Regions from separate parts of the Ensifer sp. Root1252 genome, predicted to be linked through region 3. Evidence: predicted binding sites of a transcription regulator. Region 3 holds the regulator's gene; each other region holds the start of a gene.
The links. Region 3 encodes PhoB, which activates phosphate uptake and scavenging genes when phosphate is short. Its sites were predicted from a motif close to TGTCATNNANCTGTCAT; they were not measured.
Positions count from the first base shown of each region.

Region 1: a site for PhoB is predicted at 6,195-6,211, ahead of ASD02_RS17940 (DUF1045 domain-containing protein). Genes of this name have one in related genera too.
Region 2: a site for PhoB is predicted at 3,305-3,321, ahead of ASD02_RS04245 (DUF47 family protein). Genes of this name have one in related genera too.

Region 1 is NZ_LMDT01000015.1:65,510-73,019, reverse strand. It holds gene guaD (guanine deaminase) at 1-671, shown strand, start outside; gene ASD02_RS17970 (alpha-hydroxy acid oxidase) at 852-1,988, shown strand; gene ASD02_RS17965 (VOC family protein) at 2,278-2,664, opposite strand; gene uraH (hydroxyisourate hydrolase) at 2,764-3,126, opposite strand; gene ASD02_RS17955 (ureidoglycolate lyase) at 3,140-3,637, opposite strand; gene uraD (2-oxo-4-hydroxy-4-carboxy-5-ureidoimidazoline decarboxylase) at 3,734-4,237, opposite strand; gene puuE (allantoinase PuuE) at 4,237-5,166, opposite strand; gene ASD02_RS17940 (DUF1045 domain-containing protein) at 5,245-6,045, opposite strand; gene ASD02_RS17935 (PRC-barrel domain-containing protein) at 6,324-6,713, shown strand; gene ASD02_RS17930 (FAD-binding oxidoreductase) at 6,779-7,510, opposite strand, start outside.
Region 2 is NZ_LMDT01000001.1:854,716-862,225, reverse strand. It holds gene ASD02_RS04265 (D-glycerate dehydrogenase) at 1-644, shown strand, start outside; gene ASD02_RS04260 (GNAT family N-acetyltransferase) at 656-1,123, opposite strand; gene ASD02_RS04255 (molybdopterin-synthase adenylyltransferase MoeB) at 1,123-1,896, opposite strand; gene recF (DNA replication/repair protein RecF) at 1,925-3,049, opposite strand; gene ASD02_RS04245 (DUF47 family protein) at 3,345-3,989, shown strand; gene ASD02_RS04240 (inorganic phosphate transporter) at 3,989-4,993, shown strand; gene ASD02_RS04235 (LysR family transcriptional regulator) at 5,236-6,135, opposite strand; gene ASD02_RS04230 (SDR family oxidoreductase) at 6,295-7,044, shown strand; gene ASD02_RS04225 (DUF1326 domain-containing protein) at 7,237-7,510, shown strand, end outside.
Region 3 is NZ_LMDT01000001.1:459,587-467,096, forward strand. It holds gene argF (ornithine carbamoyltransferase) at 62-979, opposite strand; gene ASD02_RS02290 (aspartate aminotransferase family protein) at 1,109-2,308, opposite strand; gene ASD02_RS02295 (GcrA family cell cycle regulator) at 2,730-3,251, shown strand; gene phoB (phosphate regulon transcriptional regulator PhoB) at 3,420-4,103, opposite strand; gene phoU (phosphate signaling complex protein PhoU) at 4,407-5,117, opposite strand; gene pstB (phosphate ABC transporter ATP-binding protein PstB) at 5,174-5,989, opposite strand; gene pstA (phosphate ABC transporter permease PstA) at 6,003-7,325, opposite strand; gene pstC (phosphate ABC transporter permease subunit PstC) at 7,322-7,510, opposite strand, start outside.

The DNA of each region.
Region 1 (7,510 bases), on a different contig from region 3:
CAAAATCGCTGGTGCATGAGTTTCCCGACCTGCATGTCCAGACACATCTGTCGGAAAACCGCGACGAGATCGCCTTTACCTGCGAACTCTATCCGGAAGCCACCGATTATACCGACGTCTACGCCCGTTATGGGCTGCTTGGGCCGAAGAGCCTGTTCGGCCACTGCATCCACCTCTCAGACCGCGAGGCGGACGTGATGTGCGAGACGGGATCGGTCGCGGTCTTCTGCCCGACATCCAACCTCTTCCTCGGCTCGGGCCTTTTCCCGTTGCGGGCGCTCAACCGGCGCGAAAAGCCGGTACGCACCTCGGTCGCCTCGGATATCGGCGGCGGCACCAGCTATTCGATGCTGAAGACGCTCGACGAGGCCTACAAGATCCTGCAACTGCAGGGCGAGCGGCTGAACCCGTTCGACAGCTTCTTCATGATGACCCGCGGCAACGCCGAGGCGCTGTCGCTGGTCGATCGCATCGGCACGCTCGAGGCCGGCACCGACGCCGACTTCATCGTGCTCAACATGGCGGCAACACCGGCGATGGCGCTGCGCGCCGAAGTGGTCAACTCACTCGCCGATGAACTTTTCCTGCTCCAGACCATGGGCGACGACCGCGCGATCGTCGAGACCTATGTGGCGGGAAAACCGGCCAAGGCGGCACTCGCTGCTGCCTGACTTCACCGTCATTGGCAAAGAGGTCAAAAAAATTGACCTCTTTGCGTCCGCGCTATTAACAAGCCTCCGGCAAACATGGTAAGGCCTCGGTAGTCATCCCAAGAGTTGGGTGCGGAAAAGTGTCCGCGGCTTTCCGCCCGCATCCCGCTCTAACCTGTGTTTCAGATGAAGGCCGTTTCCATGACGCAAATCCTCGAAATCAGCGACCTCAAGGCCCTTGCCAAGCGCCGCGTACCGAAGCTCTTCTTCGATTACGCCGACAGCGGCGCCTGGACCGAGGGCACCTATCGCGCCAACGAGGAAGACTTCGCCAAGGTGAAGCTGCGCCAGCGGGTGCTGGTCGACATGACCAACCGCTCGCTGGAAACGACCATGATCGGCCAGAAAGTGTCGATGCCGGTGGCGCTGGCGCCGACGGGGCTGACCGGCATGCAGCACGCCGATGGCGAGATGCTGGCAGCCCAGGCGGCCGAAGCCTTTGGCGTTCCCTTCACGTTGTCGACCATGAGCATCTGCTCAATCGAGGATGTCGCGTCGGTCACAACCAAGCCCTTCTGGTTCCAGCTCTACGTCATGCGCGAGCGCGAGTTCGTGCTGAACCTCATCGACCGGGCCAAGGCCGCCAAGTGCTCGGCACTGGTGCTGACGCTCGACCTGCAGATCCTCGGCCAGCGCCACAAGGACCTGCGCAACAGCCTGTCGGCCCCGCCGAAGCTGACCCCCAAGCATCTCTGGCAGATGGCGACACGTCCCGGCTGGTGCATGAAGATGCTCGGCACCAACCGCCGCACCTTCCGCAATATCGTCGGCCACGCCAAGAGCGTCACCGACCTGTCCTCGCTCGGCGCCTGGACGGCAGAACAGTTCGACCCGCAACTCTCGTGGAAGGACGTCGAATGGATCAAGGAGCGCTGGGGCGGTCCGCTGATCCTGAAGGGCATTCTCGATCCGGAAGACGCCAAGATGGCGGCGGCGACCGGCGCCGACGCGATCATCGTCTCCAACCACGGCGGCCGCCAGCTCGATGGCGCCCATTCCTCGATCAGCATGCTGCCGCGCATCGTCGATGCGGTCGGCCACCAGATCGAGGTGCATCTCGATGGCGGCATCCGCTCCGGCCAGGACGTGCTGAAGGCCGTCGCCATGGGCGCCAAGGGCACCTATATCGGCCGCCCCTTCCTCTACGGCCTCGGCGCCATGGGGAAGGAAGGCGTGACCAAGGCGCTGGAAATCATCCGCAAGGAGATGGACATCACCATGGCGCTCTGCGGCAAGCGCGATATCAACGACGTCAACCGCGACATTCTCGCGGATTGATCGAGCGCGCCAACCGGCGAAGCCGGATTGCCTGAAAAGGGCGGCTTCGCGGCCGGCCTCCAACACGTGTGTGGAATGCCTGCAGTTCCAAATTGGTCGCATAAACTAAACGTATGCGATCGTTTCTTGCGGCGAACCGTCCTTTGAGACGGGCGGTTCAGTCGTAAGCTTCAGGATTGATGCAGGTCGCCTTTACAGCGCCGCGCGTCAAATATGACGCGCAAAGGACGCTGTATCGCTTCAAACTTGTTGCATAATTCTATCCTCAAATCGGATCAGATTTGAGGAATTATGCAGTAGATCCAAGAGTTTGCGGCTCTCCGATCTCTATTGCGTGCCCGTCGGGATCATAAAAACGGAACACCCGCTGTCCCCAGGCTTGCCGCTCAATCGGGTGGATCAGCTCCACCTGCGGCGCAATGCTTTCGAAGGCCGCTTCGATATTCTCATGCTCGAAGTAGAGCAGCAGGTTCCCTCGCCCATAGGGTTCTTCCGCGGGACCGACTTCCCGCCAGACTGTTTGTTCCAGCGAACGACCCTCGTGGATCGCAAAACCGGTCTCGAAGAGAACGAAGTTTCCGAAGTCCTTCAACACCGTCAGACCGAGTGTCTCCCGGTAAAAGTCCCTGGATCGATCGATGTCGCGGACGAAAGGGATCGGATTGATGAAACGCATCGAATTCCCCTCGTGAGTCTCAAAATCGTCTCACACAATCCCGATCAAGGCGACGGTTTTCGACTGAATTTTACGCCGCGAACACTCATCCACCCACGCTCAGCTGCCGCGATAGGTCGAGTAGCCGTAGGGCGAAAGAAGCAGCGGCACGTGATAATGGCTGGCCGGATCGGCAATGCCGAAGCGCAGCGGGATCAGGTCGAGGAAGGCAGGCTCCGGCAGGTCCGCACCGACACGACGAAGATAGTCGCCGGCGTGGAAGACCAACTCGTAGCTGCCCGCCATGAAGCCGATGCCTTCGACCATGGGCCCATCGACGCGTCCGTCGCTGTTGGTATGAACGGTGCGGATCAGTTGCCGCTCGTCGCCTTCGAGCCAAAAGAGGTCGATGCGCAAGCCTTCGGCCGGCGTGCCGAGCGCAGTGTCGAGGACATGGGTGGTCAGGCGGCCGGTGCTGCTCATCGCTGCTCTTCCTTCATATTGCGCTCTCGATGACGAAGGGCTCGTCGTAGACATATTCTTCGAGATTGTTTCCCGGCCCATCCCGATCGACGACGATGAAGTCGCTGACCGCGCCCACCGACATCAGCGGATGGTGCCAGACATTGCGCCCGTAGTTGACGCCCTGCCGCCCGTTCGCCCGGAACACCCGCGGCATTCCCGGTCGGCCCCCCTCGTCTTCGGCAACGACGACGAGCCAGGGCCGGTCCTCGAGCGGCGAAAAGCTCTGGCTGCCGAAGGGGTGTCGCTCCATCATCGCCACCGCGTAAGGAAAGGCGCGCGGCTGGCCGCGAAAGATATTGATGATGACATCGGCACCCTCGCCGACAACATCGGCACGCGCCAGGCCATGGAAGCGTTCGGTGGTCCCGCCATTGATGTACCGCATCGAAGCCGGATCAGCCTCGATGACCGTGCCGAACGGCGCGAAAGCATCCTGCGTCAGGGGTTCGATCGAAAGAATACGCGACATCAGGCCATCGCCCCGCGGTGCTCATTGCCGGCGGCGTCGGCATGGTCCGGTTCGACTGCCCTCGGTAAAGATGAGCGCAGATAGCGAACGGGTATGTCAGGCATTTTCGTCTCCTGGAAGCATGGATTGCAGCCGCAGGCGGGCGATCTTCTCCACCTGCGCACAGGCGGTTTCAAATTCCTCTTCGGTCGAATTGTCAATGCGCCTTTCGAACGAGGCGAGAATGTCGTTCTTCGTCAGGCCCTTGACCGCGATGATGAAGGGAAAGCCGAATTTCTGCGTATAGGCCTCGTTCAGCGCCGTGAACCGGGCATGCTCGTCGGCCGAAAGGCGGTCGAGGCCGGCCGACGCCTGCTCCGCCGTCGAGTCCGCCGTCAGCTTGCCGGCGATCGCCAGCTTGCCGGCAAGATCCGGGTGGGCGCGCAGCACCGCCAGCCTTTCGCGCGGCAGACCGGCGCGAAAGGCCTGGCAAAGTGCCGAGTGCACGTTGCCGGCCGAAAGTCCCGTTGCGGCCGCCCGGTCGTAGGCCCGTTCGGCAACCCATGGAGAATGCTCGAACACGCCGCCGAAGCGGCTGACGAAGGCGTCGCGATCGGACATCAGAGAGCCCCTTCCGGCTTGTGGTGTTCATACCAGTGACGGGCGATGTCGATGCGCCGCGGCACCCAGACCTTGTCGTGCGACATGACATAGTCGATGAACCGCGCCAGCGCCGCGGCGCGGCCTGGACGCCCAACGAGGCGGCAGTGCAGGCCGATGTTCATCATCTTGGCGTTGCCTTCCTTGCCCTCCTCATAGAGCACGTCGAACGTGTCTTTGAGATAGGTGAAGAACTGGTCGCCGGAGTTGAAACCCTGGTTCGTCGCAAAGCGCATGTCGTTGGCGTCGAGTGTGTAGGGGATGATCAGATGCGGCTTGTCGGCCGTCAGCCCCGCCACCCAATAGGGCAACTCATCCGCATAGGAATCGGAGGAATAGAGGAACCCGCCCTCTTCGAGAACGAGCTTCAGCGTGTTGCTTGAAGGCTTGCCCTGGTAAAGGCCAAGCGGGCGCTCGCCGGTCAGTTCGGTATGCAGCCGAACGACTTCGCGGATATGCTCGCGCTCCACCTCTTCGGGGAAATCCTTGTATTCGAGCCAGCGCAGGCCGTGGCTGGCGATCTCCCAGCCCGCTTCCTTCATGGCGGCGACCGCTTCGGGATTGCGAGCCATCGCCAACGTCACGCCGTAGACCGTCAACGGCACGTCGCGGCTGGTGAACATGCGCCAGAGCCGCCAGAAACCGGAGCGCGAACCGTACTCATAAATCGATTCCATGTTGAGGTTGCGCTGGCCCTGCCAAGGCTGTGCACCAACGATCTCCGAGAGCAGGCTCTCGGAGGCCAGGTCGCCATCGAGGATGCAGCTTTCGCCGCCCTCTTCATAGTTGAGCACGAACTGCACGGCGATACGCGCATCGCCCGGCCAGTTTGCCTTGGGCGGGTTGCGGCCATAGCCGACGAGGTCACGCGGATGGGAAGTCTCAGACATCAAATCACCCTTCGAATTTTCCGGAACGGTATCACCGCCGACCGGATTGTCGAGACAAAATGACGTCGGTGCAGACGGTTAGCGGCCGGCCATCAGCGAGGCGACCATCCGCGACAGTGGCGGGATAGGGCCTGGCGCAAGCGTCGCCTCGGCTGCCGGCCGCTTGATCCGTTCGGCCCGCTTGGCCGCCGAAATCTTGCCGAGCGGGTGTTGCGAGTGGACGCGCATCGGCGCGCCCGATTCCTGCTCCACGAACAGCGCCAGGCTGCCGATCGTCAGCGGCGGCGCCAGGCATGGTTCGAACAGGTCGCGAAGCGGTGCCTCGATGCTGCGCATCGCGTCCAGATTGAGCGGCCCGGTCAGCATCATGTGAAAGCGATATTCATCCATCACATGAGGATCGCCCCAGCGATGCAGGTTGGAAAATTGCGGCGCCGTCAGCCTGTCGGGGTCGGAGCGCTCGATGTCGTCTTCGCTGAGCGGCGCGCGGAACGCGTCGAATTCCTGGATGATGCTGGCGGCCAGCAGATGCATCGCCGTGCTCGGGATCTGCGGCATCAGTCCCCAGCAGTGGCCGAGCCGGGCCACTTCCAGGCGCTCGATCTCGAACGGCGTCTGGGCGCCGGCAAAATGCATCAGCGCCTTGAGTAGCTGCGCCTCGTCCATATCGGGGTGAAGCCGGAAGGGCGACATCACCACCGCCTGAAAGCCGAAGCGACGCGGGACAGCCGTATGGAAGGCGATCTCGGATGCGGTCAATCCGGAGATCGATGGTAACTCGGTGGGCTCGCCGGAATAGACATTGCGGCCGAGCCAACTGGCGGCAACCGTTGAAAGCGGGTCGGCCATCGGCGGCGTGAAACAAATGGCGTAACGCATGCGCATGCTCCGGAAATCCGTTCTGGCACAGACCCGCGACAATCGATCTCGATCGTCGCCAGGGTGCGCAGGTTCAAAATCTTAGAGCTTCAACAATACCCTCCCCGGGAAGACGCGACGCTCTATTGCCCGCGTCTTAGGTGATTTGCGTGACAGCTTGACGAAGTGGAAGGGGCAATACCACGCGATTACCGTCCGGATCGCGCCCGCAGCTTTTTCGGAACCATCCCACCGACCAGCCGTTCCCCTGAGGTAGCAAACAACGATGGAGAAGAAGCGTGACCTATCACAATGCGAACCTTCAGGACGCCGGGATCAAGGAAACCCATGACCTGATCGCCAGCGACAAGGTTGAAGGCACGAAGGTTTATGGCGCCGACAACAAGCACATCGGCTCGATCGAGCGCGTTATCCTGGAAAAGCGCAGCGGTCGCGTGGCCTATGCCGTGCTCGGGTTCGGCGGTTTTCTCGGCATCGGGGAAGATCACTATCCACTGCCTTGGGCCAAGCTGACCTATGATGAGAACCTCGGCGGCTATCGGACTGATGTGACTCGCGAACAGGTCGAGCGGGCGCCGAAATATCACGGCAACGAGGAATACGACTGGAACAGCGAGAACGGACGCCGGGTCTATGACTATTACGGCGTGCCGCCTTACTGGATGTAAGGATCGGGTTTACGATCGTCCCGACATGGCTCCGCCGATGGCGGGGCCGTTCTTATGCCGCCAGCTTAAAGATGTTTCTCGCGAAGTGCCGCTATGTGATTCTGGCACAAGAAGGATCCCGGAATGTCGATCAACGGCTGGCCGGTGATCTCGTCGACGACGAAGCGCGCGAGGCGGTGGGCGATGCCGAAGCTCACCTTGAAGCCGCCTGTCAGGACCGACAGGTTTTCGTGATCCGGATGGCGCCCGGCGATCGGCTCCCGGCCGGTCGATTTCGGCCGGATGCCGGCCCAGCGCTCGACCACCTCCGCCCCGCGCAAGGACGGGACCAGCGCCTCGGCGCGCACCAGCAGCTCATTCAGCAGTTCATCCGTCGACTGCGGATCGGCATATTTGTTCTCGCTGGTGCTGCCGACCGCGATATGCCCGTCGTCATGGGCGACGATATAGACGCCGTCGGTGAAGATGACGGGCAATTGCGGATCGACATCGGCCAGAAGCAGCGCCGCCTGGCCCTTGACCCCCGTGCCGCTCGGTCCACGGAGAGGTCCCGACAGCGCATCGACGAGCGGAAAGCTGTCGACGCCGGCAGCAACTATGCAATGGCCGAAGGCGATTTCCGTGGCGTCATCGAGTTCGGCGCGGCCCTGGCCCGGATGGATTGCTCGAACGCCCGTCCCCTCGACGATCCGCACGTTCGGCGATTGCGCCAGTGCCGCACGCAGAACCGCCAGCATCTGGCGTGGAGAAAGCCGACCGCCAAGCGTATCGAACACCAATCCGCAAGCCGCCGCCTC
Region 2 (7,510 bases), 400 kb from region 3:
CGCGCCGGCTCGCCGAGGGTGCGCAGATCCTGACCGATCGCAAGGGCGAATGGGCCGGCTGGTCTCCGACCTGGATGCTCGGCCGGCGCATTGCCGGCAAGCGCATCGGCATCGTCGGCATGGGCCGCATCGGCACCGCGGTCGCGCGCCGTGCCAAGGCCTTTGGCCTGTCGATCCACTATCACAACCGTCACAGGGTCAAGGCCGAGACCGAGGAGATGCTGGAGGCGACCTATTGGGACAGCCTCGACCAGATGCTTGCCCGCGTCGATATCGTCTCGGTCAATTGCCCCTCGACGCCGGCGACCTATCACCTGCTTTCGGCCCGTCGGCTCGCGCTGATGCGCCCGGAAAGCTATATCGTCAACACCGCCCGCGGCGGCATCATCGACGAGACGGCGCTGATCAAGTGCCTGCGCGAAGGCAAGATCGCCGGTGCGGGGCTCGACGTTTTCGAGAATGAACCCGTGGTCAACCCCAAGCTCATCAAGCTCGCCGGCGAGGGCAAGGTCGTGCTGTTGCCGCATATGAGTTCGGCGACGCTCGAGGGTCGCATCGACATGGGCGACAAGGTGGTGATCAATATCCGCACCTTCTTCGACGGTCACCGGCCGCCGGATCGGGTGCTGCCGGGTCGCGATTGATTCGCGACTGATCAAAGCGTCTTGCGCATCTCGATCGAGGTAGGCCGGGTAAAGCCCGGGTGAGCGGTTCTGTCGGTTTCGACGAAGCCCCAGGCCGAAAACGTCCTGTGGTTTTCGGTGAGTTCGATCCGTGTCAGCAGCCTCAGAGCGGCCAAGTGGCGGTCGCGTGCCGCTGCTTCGGCGCTTGCAAGCAACAGTCGGCCGACGCCTTTTCCCCGGCAGGTCGCGGAAACCGCAAGCTTGCCGATATAGAGGCAGTCGGTCTCCGGCTTGCAGAAGATGCAGCCGGCAAGCACTGAGCCGTCGACGGCGACGAAGCCAATTTCTGCCGAAGCCTTCTCGCTCAGCCCCTCAATCGTTAGCGCATGGGCCGAGGATGGCGGATCAATCCGCCCGTCCATATAGGCAAAGGCGTCAAGGATCAGGGCCAGCAATTCCTTGTAGCGATCGAAGGCAGCGTCGATCCTGATGATCTGCATCAGTCTGCGCTCCTGTCCTTGCGCCGGCGATAGCGGATGGTGCTGAATTGCGCCGAGAGAGCGTCATACATCAACAGCCGACCGACGAGTGGCTCGCCGATCCCGGCGATCACCTTGATGGCTTCCATAGCCTGCAATGTTCCGATGACGCCGGTGAGCGCGCCGATGATGCCGGCCTCGGCACAGGAGGGCACGACGCCCGGCGGCGGCGCTTCGGGAAAGAGATCGCGGTAGGACGGGTTCGGTTCGCCATCCGCGCCCGAGCGATAAGGCATCAGCACTGTAAGCGAACCGTCGAAGCGGCCGACTGCACCGGTGACGAGCGGTATGCCGACGGTTGCTGCCGTATCGGCGGCGAGATAGCGCGTGTCGAAATTGTCCGAGCCGTCGATCACCAGATCATATTGGCGCAACAGCGCCTCGGCGTTGTCGGCTGCCAGACGAAGGGGATGCCTCTCGACCACCACATGCGGATTGAGCGCGCCGATCGCTGCCGAGGCGCTCTCGACCTTTGTCTGGCCAATATCGGCCGTGCGGTGGATCACCTGCCGCTGCAGGTTCGACAGCGACACCACGTCATCGTCGACGATGCCCAGCGTGCCGATGCCGGCGGCGGCGAGATATTGAAGAACAGGAGCGCCGAGGCCGCCGGCGCCAATGACGAGAACGCGCGCCGCCTTGAGTTTCTGTTGCCCCCCACCGCCGAGTTCGGGCAGCATGATGTGGCGCGCGTAGCGGGCAATTTCCGATGATTCGAGGCTTGTACTAGTCATGAGCGGACACTTTCCATGATCGGCTCCATCATCCCGATACGCTTCCGTGCTCCACCGTCAGGAACCGGCCGCGATCGCCGAGCGCGTCGAACATCGCACGGTCCGTCCCGGTCATGAAGGCCTGGCCGCCAAGTCCGTCGACGAGATCGAATAGGGCGGCGCGGCGGCCCATGTCGAGATGCGCGGCGATCTCGTCGAGCAGCAGGATAGGAGCGTGACCGGTCATGTCGCCGACGAGGCGCGCATGGGCAAGAACCAGGCCGACGAGCAGCGCCTTTTGCTCGCCGGTCGAGCAGCGCTCGGCTTCCATGTCCTTTTCGCGGTGGCGAATCAGGAGGTCGGTGCGGTGCGGTCCGTCCAGTGTCCGGCCGGCGGCCGCGTCGCGCGCCCGGCCCTCGCGCAGCATGGTGAGATATTGTTCTTCGAGGTCGAAGGCTGGCTTGTGGCTCTCGTCGTCGAGGAAGCCCGCCAGCGCCAGGCGCGCAGATGGAAAGACGCTGTCGCCGGTGTTTCTCTCGACGAGCGCCGTCAGCAGACCCAGCATCTCCTGCCGTGCGAGCGCCATCGACACGCCGAGCCCCGCCATTTCCCGCTCGATGGCAGTCAACCAGGCCGGGTCGGGACGAAAGTCGCTGAGGAGCCGATTGCGGCTACGCATGGCACGGTCGAATTCGCTGGCGCGCTTCCCATGCTCCGGATCGAGCGAAAGCACCAGCCGATCGAGGAAACGGCGGCGATCGGCCGACGGGCCGGTGAAGAGCCCGTCCATGGCCGGCGTCAGCCACAGCACGCGCAGATGGTCGGTCAGCTCATCGACCGTACTCGCTGTCGTGCCGTTCAGCCGCAGGCGTCGTGATTGCCCCTCACTGGTGCCGGCCGTGCCGGTACCGATCTCGACCGGGCCTTCCATGCCCACGACTTCGGCAAAGACCGAGAAGCCGTCGCTTGCGCCGACGCGAGCGACATCGGCATAGGCCGCACGCCTGAGGCCACGGCCTGGCGACAGAAACGACACCGCTTCCATCAGATTGGTCTTGCCGGCGCCGTTCTCGCCGGTCAGCACGACGTGCCTCTGGTCGAGCGCCAGCGACAGCGCCGCATAATTGCGGAACTCGCTCAGCTTCAGGCGATTGAGAAAGACCTTTTGTGGCATTTCGGGTCCGGATTCGACGTCGGCGCCAGTCGCAGCGCCACGCGTCGAACAGGACGTGCAAAGGACGCTGCAACACTTGCTGCATAGCTCCATAAATCGATGCCGATTTAAGGAGCTATGCAGTAGGACGAAAGCGGGCTTTAAGGCAAGACGAAAGGTGACCTGAGTCATTTCCAGGCAAAATTGCGCGATAACGGCGGGGAAAGCCTTATAATCCCAGTCGTTCAGCGCTTTTCTTGATCGCTTGCGTACAATATGACAGCCGCATGACAATCCACGAACGGATATATTTGTGATGCTGGCTTGGTTCCGCAAACTCCTTCCCCGCGAAGACAGCTTTTTCGATCTCTTCGCGCAACATTCGCGTACCGTCGTCGGTGCCGCCGAAGCGCTCGACAAGCTCCTCGCCGGCGGCGACGATCTCGAAAAGCACTGCGACCGGATCGTCGCGCTTGAAGACGAGGCAGACGGTGTCACCCGCGAAGTGCTTCTGGCCGTTCGTCGCTCCTTCATCACGCCGTTCGATCGTGGCGACATCAAGGATCTCATCCAGTCGATGGACGATGCCATCGACATGATGCACAAGACGGTCAAGACCATCCGGCTCTACGAGCAGAAGACCTTCGATCCGGGCATGAAGGAAATGGGCGTCATCGTCGTCCAGGCGGCGCACCTGATCGCCGAGGCCATTCCGCTGCTCAATCGCATCGGCGTCAACCACGGCCGGCTCATCGCCATCGCCGAAGAGGTCACGCGCATCGAAGGCCGGTCCGACGAGCTGCACGACCAGGGCCTGAAGGATCTTTTCCGCCGCTACGGTGCCAACAATGCCATGGCCTACATTATCGGTAGCGAGATCTACGGCGAGCTCGAGAAGGTCGTCGACCGCTTCGAGGACGTCGCCAACGAGATCAGCGGCATCGTGATCGAGAACGTCTGATGGACGCGACGCTCGCCCTGCCGTTGCTCGTCGCCCTCATTGCAATCGCCCTGTTCTTCGACTTTCTCAACGGGCTGCATGACGCCGCCAACTCGATCGCAACCATCGTTTCGACCCGGGTGCTCCGGCCGCAATATGCGGTCATGTGGGCGGCGTTCTTCAATTTCATCGCCTTCCTGTTTTTCGGCCTGCATGTGGCCGAGACGCTCGGACGCGGCATCATCGATCCCGGCATCGTTACGCCGCTGGTGATCTTCTCGGCCCTGATGGGGGCGATCGTCTGGAACATCGCGACCTGGATCTTCGGCATTCCGTCGAGTTCGTCGCATGCGCTGATCGGCGGCCTCGTCGGTGCCGGCCTAGCCCGCACTGGCGGCGATGCCATCGTCTGGACCGGTCTCTTGAAGACGGTCGGCGCCATCGTGATGTCGCCGATGATCGGCTTCTTCCTGGCGCTGCTCCTGATCCTCATCGTTTCCTGGCTGTTCGTGCGCCGGACGCCTTTTGCTGTCGACCGTACCTTTCGGGTGATGCAGTTCGTCTCGGCGTCGCTCTATTCGCTCGGCCACGGCGGCAACGATGCGCAAAAGACCATGGGCATCATCGCCGTGCTCTTGTTCTCGCAGGGCTATCTCGGCTCCGAGTTCTATGTGCCGTTCTGGGTGGTGATCACCTGCCAGGCGGCGATCGCGCTCGGCACGCTGTTGGGCGGCTGGCGCATCGTGCACACCATGGGCTCGAAGATCACCAAGCTCAATCCGATGCAGGGCTTCTGCGCGGAAACCGGCGGCGCCATCACGCTGTTTGCCGCCACCTGGCTCGGCATTCCGGTGTCGACCACCCACACGATCACCGGCGCGATCATCGGCGTGGGTGCCGCCAAGCGTGTCTCGGCGGTGCGCTGGGGCCTTGCCGGCAACATTGTCATCGCCTGGTTCGTGACGATGCCGGCCGCTGCTGCGATTTCGGCGCTCACCTACTTCGCAGTCGATCTGTTCCTGTGACCCTGTCCGCCTCCGGCTGCAATGCCGGGGGCGGGGCTCGCGGTTGGGGAGAGAGCCTCCGCATTGGCGGTGGGACTGAGCGTCATGAGACGATCCAGTTCAGGGAACAGGCGTCCGACTTTCGGTTGCAAGGCTCGTCCGGGATATCCGGCCCGGTCGTGATCGCGACTTGGGCGGCGCCCATCAAGATGTAGCGAATGGGGGTTGCGCATGAACGGTCGCGCCCACAGCCGCGCAGCGGTTCACGGGTCCCAGTGCGGAGGATCGCCAAAGGTCTTCTTCAGATGATCGGTAATTGCCCGGAGCTTGGCCGACGGCCGTCGGCCCTCCGGATGGGCCATGTAGATGAATTCCGGCTCTGGGCGAAAACCGACATCGATCTCGCGAAGCCGACCGTCGCGCACCGCAGGACCGCAGATGAATGTCGGCAGCAGCGCGATGCCGAGCCCGGCGACGGCAGCATCGTGGATCATGTCGCCGTTGTTGATGCGCAGCGCCATGCGGGCGCGGATAACGGTCGAACCGGTCGGCCCCTCGAACCGCCAGTCGGAAGCGCCGCGATTGGTGTAGAAGATACCGCGGTGATCGTTGAGTTCCGCAAGCGAGGCCGGCGTGCCGTTGCGATCGAGATAGTCGGGCGAGGCGACCAGCAGGCGCCTGCTTTTGGCAAGCTTCCACACGACCAGCCGTGAATCGGCGATGATCCCGTGGCGCACGATGGCGTCATAACCCTCCGAGGCGACATCGACCCGGCGATCGTCGAGATCGAGCGTCAATTCGACCTCGGGATGTGCCGCCAGAAAGGGGTAAAGGGCAGGCCCGAGATGCAGATGCCCGAAACTGACCGGGGCGGCGATCCGCAATGGTCCGGTCAGCGTCCCGCGGCGCTCCGCCAGATCGCTGGCGGCGGCCTGCACCTCGCTGACGATCCGCACCGCGCGCTCGCGAAAGGCGATGCCATCTTCGGTGAGAGTCAGCTTGCGCGTCGTGCGATGCAACAGCGTTGCGTTCAGGTGGCGTTCCAGGTCCGAGACCCGTTCGCTGATCACGGATTTCGACAGCCGCAGCCGGCGCGCCGCCTCGCTGATCGAGCCGGCTTCCGCAACTGCGACAAAGGCAGCAATTCCTTCGATCTTCAGCATCGTTCGGCATTTCCGAATTCGAGTTCCATCATTGGCAGACTAATCCGAACGGCAATCTTCGGCCATATCTATTGGCAACGAAGGACGGCGGTCGATGGAAAGAAGACCGGTCCCAAGCCAACCCAACAGCCAGGCCAACCCAAAAGAAGGAATTCCATCATGCCACGTTTGCACAACAAGACCGCGCTCATCACCGGCGGCACCAGCGGCATCGGCCTCGAAACGGCGCGCCAGTTCATCGCCGAGGGTGCCCGGGTCGCCGTTACCGGCACCAATCCGAAGAACATTGCCGAAGCACGCAAGATACTCGGCGAAGGCGCCGTCATCATCCAGGCCGATGCCGGCAACGCCGCCGGACAGGCGGCGGTTGCCGAGCAAGTCAAGGCCGCCTTCGGCCATCTTGACATCCTCTTCGTCAACGCCGGCATCGCCAAGCTTCAGCCGATCGAAAAATGGGACGAAGCCAGCTTCGACCAGTCGCTCGCGATCAACGTCAAGGGCCCGTTCTTCCTGATCCAGGCGCTGCTGCCGATCTTCTCCAACCCCGCCTCGATCGTGCTCAACACCTCGATCAACGCCCATATCGGCATGCCGACCTCCAGCGTCTACGCGCTCAGCAAGGCGGCGCTCCTGTCGCTTGCCAAGACGCTTTCGGGCGAACTGATCGGCCGCGGCATTCGCGTCAATGCGGTCAGCCCCGGCCCGATCAAGACGCCACTGCATGACGGACACGGTGCCACGCCTGCCGAAAACAAGGAGATCGTCGCATCGATCGCCGCGCAGATCCCGCTCGGCCGCTTCGGCGATGCAAGCGAGATTGCCAAGGCAATTGTCTTCCTCGCCTCAGACGAGGCCGCCTTCACGGTGGGCGCCGAACTGATCATCGATGGTGGCATGGCCACGCTCTGATACTCACCTGTCTGTTGCCGCCGCGCGCGTTCGATCGCGCGTGGCGGCAAAGTCCTGTTCGTCATCGACGGCACGCCGCGGGCGGCGTTGGCAGGGCGCCCGGAGGAGAGTATATTCTTGAAACCTAATAAGTCGTCGAACAGTCGAGCGGAATGAAGCAGATCCCACACCGATCAGATCCGGGAGGAGACGATGACGAGTGTCAATTGGACGATCAAGGGTCGAGAATTCATTCATTGCAATTGCGCCTATGGCTGCCCCTGCCAGTTCAATGCGCTGCCGACCCACGGCAATTGCTGCGCCGTCGGTGGATTTGAGATCGAGACGGGCCATCACGGCGACACGCGCCTCGACGGCTTGAGATGCGGGATCATTGCGGCTTGGCCCGGTGCAATTCATGAGGGCAGGGGTGAGGTCGTGCCGATCGTCGACATCCGTGCCACGCCGGCCCAGCGCGAGTCGCTGC
Region 3 (7,510 bases):
CGTCCCGCATTCGGCCTAAATCGTGTCGCATGCGGGAAATTTCAATAGGCAGACGCGCCGATCAGACGAGCCCCATGCACCAGGCGATGATCGACTTCTGTGCGTGCAGCCTGTTTTCCGCCTCGTCGAATACCACCGACTGCGGCCCGTCGATGACCTCGTCGGTCACTTCCTCGCCGCGATGCGCCGGCAGGCAGTGCATGAACAGTGCGTCCGGCGAGGCGTGCCTCATCAGCGCGTCGTTGACCTGGAAGGGCTGGAAGACGTTGTGGCCGCGAGCGCGATGCTCCTGGTTCATGGAAATCCAGGTGTCGGTAACGACGCAATGCGCGCCGGCAACGGCCTGCTCGGCCTCATGGCAAAGCAGGATCTCGCCGCCATTGTTGCGCGCCCAGTTGAGGATCTTGTCGTGCGGCTCGGAACCGAGCGGCACCGCCATGTTCATGCGGTAGCCGAAACGGGCCGAGCCCTCGATCAGCGAGTGAAGCACGTTGTTTCCGTCGCCGGTCCAGGCGATGGTCTTGCCCTTCACCGGGCCGCGATGCTCCTCGAAGGTCATGATATCGGCCATGATCTGGCAGGGATGGGTGTCGTCGGTCAGGCCGTTGATGACGGGCACCGTGGCGTGCTCGGCAAGCTCGAGAAGACGGCGATGATCGGTGGTGCGGATCATGATCGCATCGACGTAGCGTGACAGCACCTTGGCAGTGTCGCCGATGGTCTCGGCGCGGCCGAGCTGCATTTCGGTGCCCGAGAGAAACAGGGTTTCGCCGCCGAGCTGGCGCATGCCGACGTCAAAGGAGACGCGCGTGCGGGTCGAAGGCTTTTCGAAGATCATCGCCAACATCTTGCCGGCGAGCGGCTTTTCGGCGGTTCCGGCCTTCGTCGCCGTCTTTCGCACGCGTGCGTCATCGATGATCGTGCGCAGATCGGCTGCCGTCATGGCCGAAAGATCGATGAAATGTCTTGTGCCTGCCATCGTAGTCAATTCCTGTCTCAGAATGGCCCGTGGAGCGCGACCGGTGTCGAAGAGCCAAAAGAACGCTCGACACCTTGGGCTCGCGCATGGACCCTTGGGAAAATCGCTGCCGATCTCCGGGTTCACAAATTAGGCTGCGGCGGTACCGCTGCTGCTTCTCACGGCTTCGGCCGCGCGCTCGATCCGCGCCAGGCCTTCGCGCGCTTCCGCGGCGGTCACCGTCAGCGGCGGCAACAGGCGCAGGACGTTTTCGCCGGCCGGAACAGCCAGCAGCTTCTCCGCGCGGATCGCCTTCAGGAGATCGGCCGAAGGGCCTTTCGCCTTGATGCCGAGCATCAGGCCGTCGCCGCGGATATCCTCGATCACATCGGGGAAACGGTCCTTCAACGACGCGAGGCCCTGGCGGAAGACCAGGGCCACGTCGCGGACATGCTCCAGGAAACCGTCGGCCAGGATGACGTCGAGCACGGCGTTGCCGACAGCCATGGCAAGCGGGTTGCCGCCATAGGTCGAACCGTGCGTACCGGCGACCATGCCGGCAGCCGCCTCTTCGGTCGCAAGGCAGGCACCGAGCGGGAAGCCGCCGCCGATGCCCTTGGCGACAGCCATGATATCCGGACGGATGCCAGCCCATTCATAGGCGAAAAGCTTGCCGGTGCGGCCGACGCCGGACTGGACCTCGTCGAGGATCAGCAGCAGACCGAACTCGTCGCAAAGCGCGCGCAGCTCCTGCATGAATTCCTTGGTGACCGGGCGGATGCCGCCCTCGCCCTGGATCGGCTCGATCAGGATCGCCGCCGTCTCGTCGGTGATCGCATCCTTGAGCGCCGTGATATCGCCGAAGGGAACCTGATAGAAACCCGGGGCCTTCGGGCCAAAGCCCTCGATGTACTTCTGCTGACCACCCGCCGCGATGGTCGCGATCGTGCGTCCGTGGAAGGCACCCTCGAAGGTGATGATGTGGAACTTCTCCGGATTGCCCTTGGCATAGTGGTAGCGACGCGCAGTCTTGATCGCGCATTCGAGCGCCTCGGCACCCGAGTTGGTGAAGAAGACACGATCGGCGAAGGTGACGGCCGTCAGCCGGCGTGCAAGGCTCTCCTGGCCGGGGACCTCATAAAGGTTGGACAGGTGCCAGACCTTCTCGGCCTGCGCCTTCAACGCCTCGACCAGATGCGGATGCGCATGGCCAAGCGAGTTGACGGCGACGCCGGCGGCGAAGTCGAGATAGCGCGAGCCGTCTTCGGCGATCAACCAGACGCCCTCTCCTCGCTCGAAACGCAACGGCGCACGCATGTAGGTGTCGTAAAGCGGCGTGGTTGCAGTCATGGCGAGCCTCTCCTTCATTGCTATCGGCATCGATCCGAGCCCCTGTTGAGCGCGGCAAAAAATTAAAAATGCCGCCTTGCGGCGGCGCAGGCACTATTCCTATTTCGCAGCGCAATGTCAACAAAACCAAGCTTTGCAGTGCGGTCGGACGGGTCTGATCCATGCGACGAAAAAATCACGCGACGGGGCTTGCAAAAATGCAACGCCCACCCAGCAAGTTGGGGAAAACCAAGAAATCGATTCGGCGCGATTCGCGGGACTCTTGCCACGGAGTCCGCCGGTCAGTAGGTTAATGTTCAATTACTAGACGCATGCGGCGGGCCTAGTCACCAAAAGTGTTATCGCGTTGCAGCTCCGGAGCCTGTCCGGAGCGTGGTGAGAGATTCTGTCATCGCCAACGCTGAGAACGGAGAGTGCAGAAATGAACTGGACTGACGAGCGGGTGGAAAAACTGAAGAAGCTTTGGTCCGAGGGCCTGAGCGCGAGCCAGATCGCGGCACAGCTCGGCGGCGTCAGCCGCAATGCGGTCATCGGCAAGGTTCACCGGCTGAGCCTGCCCGGCAGGGCCAAGGCTGGCGGAACCACCGCCGCGACCCGGCCGAAGCAGCGCCCGACTTCGGCGCCGCGCGCTCCGAACTACGCTTCGCGCGTCACGACACGGACGGTTACCCGTGCGGCCGGCGCGACCGTGCTCAAGGAAGAGGTCGAAGTCGATCTCGTCGCCGAACAGGATTTCCGCATCCAGACGGATGTGGTCGTGCCAATGTCGCGCCGCCTGGAGCTGACGCAGTTGACCGAGCGCACCTGCAAATGGCCGATCGGCGACCCGCTCAAGGAAGAATTCCACTTCTGCGGCAACGATTCCCCGGAAGCTTCGCCCTATTGCACATTCCATGCGCGGCTTGCCTATCAGCCGACCTCCGAGCGCCGTCGCGCTCGCTGAGACGACCGAAAACCACATGCAGAAAAGGGGCCGCACGGCCCCTTTTTTATTGGCTGCTGCATGTTTCCCTGGTTCGTATTCGCTTCAAGGAAACATGCCGCAATTCAAGATGCAACAGCGACCTTTGCGCGTCCATTAAGATGCGCGGCGCTGCAGTGGCCGGCTGGCTCAGCTTTCGAGCGAGTAGCCGGCACCGCGAACGGTGCGGATGACATCAGGCATGCTCGAGAAATTCAGTGCCTTGCGCAAGCGACCGACATGCACGTCGACGGTGCGCTCGTCGACATAGATATCGTGGCCCCAGACGCCATCAAGGAGTTGCGAGCGCGAGAACACCCGGCCCGGCGACGACATCAGGAATTCGAGCAGGCGGAATTCCGTCGGACCAAGGCGGACCTCGCGGGTGCGGCGATGCACGCGATGGGTCTCGCGATCGAGCTCGATGTCGCCGCAGCGAAGCAGCGTCGAGAGGACCTCGGGCTTGGCGCGCCGCAGCATCGCCTTGACACGGGCCATCAGCTCCGGGGTCGAGAACGGCTTGACGACATAATCGTCGGCGCCGGTGGCAAGGCCACGAACCCGCTCGCTCTCCTCGCCGCGCGCCGTCAGCATGATGATCGGCAGGCGCTCGGTTTCCGGACGTTGGCGCAGCCGGCGGCAAAGCTCGATGCCGGAAACGCCCGGCAGCATCCAGTCGAGGATCAGGAGATCCGGGAGGCGCTCCTGTAGGCGGATCTCCGCCTCGTCTCCGCGCAGGATCGTATCAACATCGAACCCTTCGGCTTCGAGGTTATAACGCAGCAGGACACTCAGCGCCTCTTCGTCTTCGACAACGGCGATTTTCGGCAACATCAGGCAACGTCTCCTTACCCAGAGCGTCTCGCGTTCGATCGAACGCAAAGAGATGCTCGAACATATAGAATCTGGAGCACTCCGCGCGTTTTCATAGGCACGCGCGAAAACGTATAGCTTCAGACGCAGTAGAGCAGGGCCGCAACCAGGGCTGCGACCGGAGCAGGTTCATAAGCAGGCACTCGAACGTATCCGGGTCTTAAAGCGCGTCGCGATCTCTAAGATGCGCTTGTTGTGCTTTAAGTTCTTGTTTTTGCACATGTCGTTATCGCAAAACCGCTGCGCACTTTTGCGCGACATGCGTTAGTCCTTCACGGCACCCAGCGTCGACGTATTGTCGTCCTTCGGACGCTCGCCTTCCGGCTGCGCGCCCGTCGCCATGTAGTAGATCGTCTCGGCGATATTGGTGGCGTGGTCGCCGATACGCTCGATGTTCTTGGCACAGAAGAGAAGATGCGTGCAGGGCGTGATGTTGCGCGGATCTTCCATCATGTAGGTGAGCAGCTCGCGGAACAGCGAGGTGTAGATCGCGTCGATCTCCTCGTCGCGCTCGCGGATGCTGTTGGCCTTCTCCGGCGAGCGGGAAGCGTAGACGTCGAGGACTTCCTTGAGCTGCACCAGCGCAAGCTCTGCCAGGTGTTCGAGACCGCGCGCCAGCTTGCGCGGGATGCCGGAGCCGGCAACCGCGATGACACGCTTGGCGTTGTTCTTGCCGAGGTCGCCGACGCGCTCCAGATCGGACGCGATGCGGATCGATCCCATGATCTCGCGCAGGTCGGCAGCAACGGGCTGGCGCTTGGCGATGGTGACGATTGCCTTTTCGCCGATCTGGCGTTCGGCTTCATCGAGGATGGTGTCGTCGGAGATCACCTTCTGCGCCAAGGCGAGGTCAGAATTGACAAGCGCACGAACGGATTCGCCCACCATCTGCTCGGCAAGCCCGCCCATCTCGGAGATGCGGCGCGTGAGATATTTCAGTTCTTCGTCGTAGGCGGACATTATGTGCATGGACATAGTCTTCGATCCTTGCGGGCGCGTTCAGGAAACGGGGTGAAGAGGAGCTTCGGCCATCAACCGAACCGGCCCATGATGTAGTCCTGGGTACGCTGGTCATCCGGATTGGTGAACATCTTGTCGGTGTCGTTCTCCTCGACAAGATTGCCGAGGTGGAACATGGCAGTGCGCTGCGAAACACGCGCCGCCTGCTGCATCGAGTGGGTGACGATGACGATCGTGAAGTTGGTACGCAGCTCGTGGATCAGTTCCTCGACCTTGGCCGTCGCGATCGGATCGAGCGCCGAACAGGGCTCGTCCATCAGGATCACTTCAGGGCTGACGGCAACGGCGCGCGCGATGCACAGACGCTGCTGCTGGCCGCCCGAAAGACCGGTGCCCGGCTCCTGCAGGCGATCCTTCACCTCGTTCCACAAACCAGCCTTCTGCAGGCTGGTCTCGACGACTTCGTCGAACTCAGACTTGGTGCGGGCAAGCCCGTGGATGCGCGGGCCGTAGGCGACGTTGTCGTAGATCGACTTCGGGAACGGGTTCGGCTTCTGGAACACCATGCCGACGCGGGCTCGCAGTTCCACGACGTCGATCGTCGGGTCGTAGATGTCGTCTTCATCGAGCGTGATCTTGCCGGTGACGCGGCAGTTCTCGATGGTGTCGTTCATGCGGTTCAGCGTGCGCAGGAAGGTCGACTTGCCGCAGCCCGAAGGGCCGATCAGCGCTGTCACCGTGTTCTCGCGGATATTGAGATTGACGTCGAAAAGCGCACGCTTCTCGCCGTAGTAGACCGACACATCCTTGCCGATCATCTTGTAGGGCACGGTGTTCATTTTCTGATCCAAGGCTTTTTCGACTGCTGCTTCTGACATGATGTTCATAGTAATTACCTCACTACCAACGGCGCTCAAAGCGACGTCGCAACAGAATGGCGCCAAGGTTCATGACGACGAGGAAGATGAGAAGAATGATGATCGCGCCGGATGTGCGCTCGACGAAGGCGCGTTCCGCCTCGTTGGCCCACATGTAGATCTGCACCGGCAGCGCGGTCGACGGCTCCATCGGCGAGCCGGGATAATCGACGACGAAGGCGACCATGCCGATCAACAGCAGCGGCGCGGTTTCGCCAAGTGCATGGGCGAGACCGATGATCGTGCCGGTCAGGATGCCCGGCATCGCCAGCGGCAGGACGTGGTGGAAGATGGTCTGCATCTTCGACGCACCGAGACCGAGCGCTGCCGAGCGGATCGACGGCGGGACCGCCTTCAACGCTGCACGGGTGGCGATGATGATCGTCGGCAGGGTCATCAGCGTCAGCACCAGGCCGCCGACGAGGGCGGCCGAGCGCGGCATGCCGGCGAAGTTGATGAATACGGCCAACCCCAAGAGACCGTAGACGATCGACGGAACGGCGGCGAGATTGTTGATGTTGACCTCGATGAGATCGGTCAGCCGGTTCTTCGGCGCAAACTCTTCGAGATAGATCGAGGCGGCAACGCCGATCGGCAGCGACAGCACGAGCACGATCAGCATCATGAACAGCGAACCGAGGGCGGCAACGCCGACGCCTGCCGCTTCCGGACGGCTCGAGGCACCGAAGGTGAAGATGCCGGTGTTGAAGCTCTTCTTCAGGACGCCGGCGCTTGCAAGCTCGTTCATCCAGGTGACCTGCTGGTCCTTGACCTTGCGCTTGCTCTCATCGACCTTCAGGTCGATCTGCCCCTTGAAGGCGGAGTCGACATTGGCTTCGGCGAGCAGTGTCACCGGTATGGTCTTGCCGATAACCGACGGGTCGGCGACGACGATGTCGCGCAACAGCGTGCGGGAGCTTGCAGACACCATGTCGGTGGCCCGCTTGACCAGCGGACGATTGCTCGGATCGATGCCGAGCTGCTTGATCAGCGCATCGCGGACCAGCAGCGGATAGTTGGCCGCCACCAGCACCTTGCCGTCGGTCGCGCGCTCACCCTTGGGATCGATGACCTTTTCGGTGAATTCGATCGGCAGCGTGATCGTCGTCTGCTGGAACGCGGTGTAGCCGTTGGAGATCACCGTCCACAGCAGCAGAGCGAGGAAGAACAGGCCAAGACTGATGGCGCTGATGCCATAGGCACGGAACCGACGCTCGGCCGCGTAGCGACGCTTGATGCCGATATCACGCTTGGCGGATGCGGGGCGGACGGAGATCCGGACGGCCGGGGAAGCGATGTCGGTCATTCGTACTGTTCCCGATATTTGCGCACGATGTAGAGCGCGTAAATGTTGAGGCCGAGCGTGATAACGAAGAGCGTGATGCCGAGTGCGAAGGCAACCAGCGTCTGCGGCGAGGTGAACTCAAGGTCACCCGTCAGCTGGTTGACGATCTTCACCGTCACCGTGGTCATCGGCTCGAAAGGATTGAT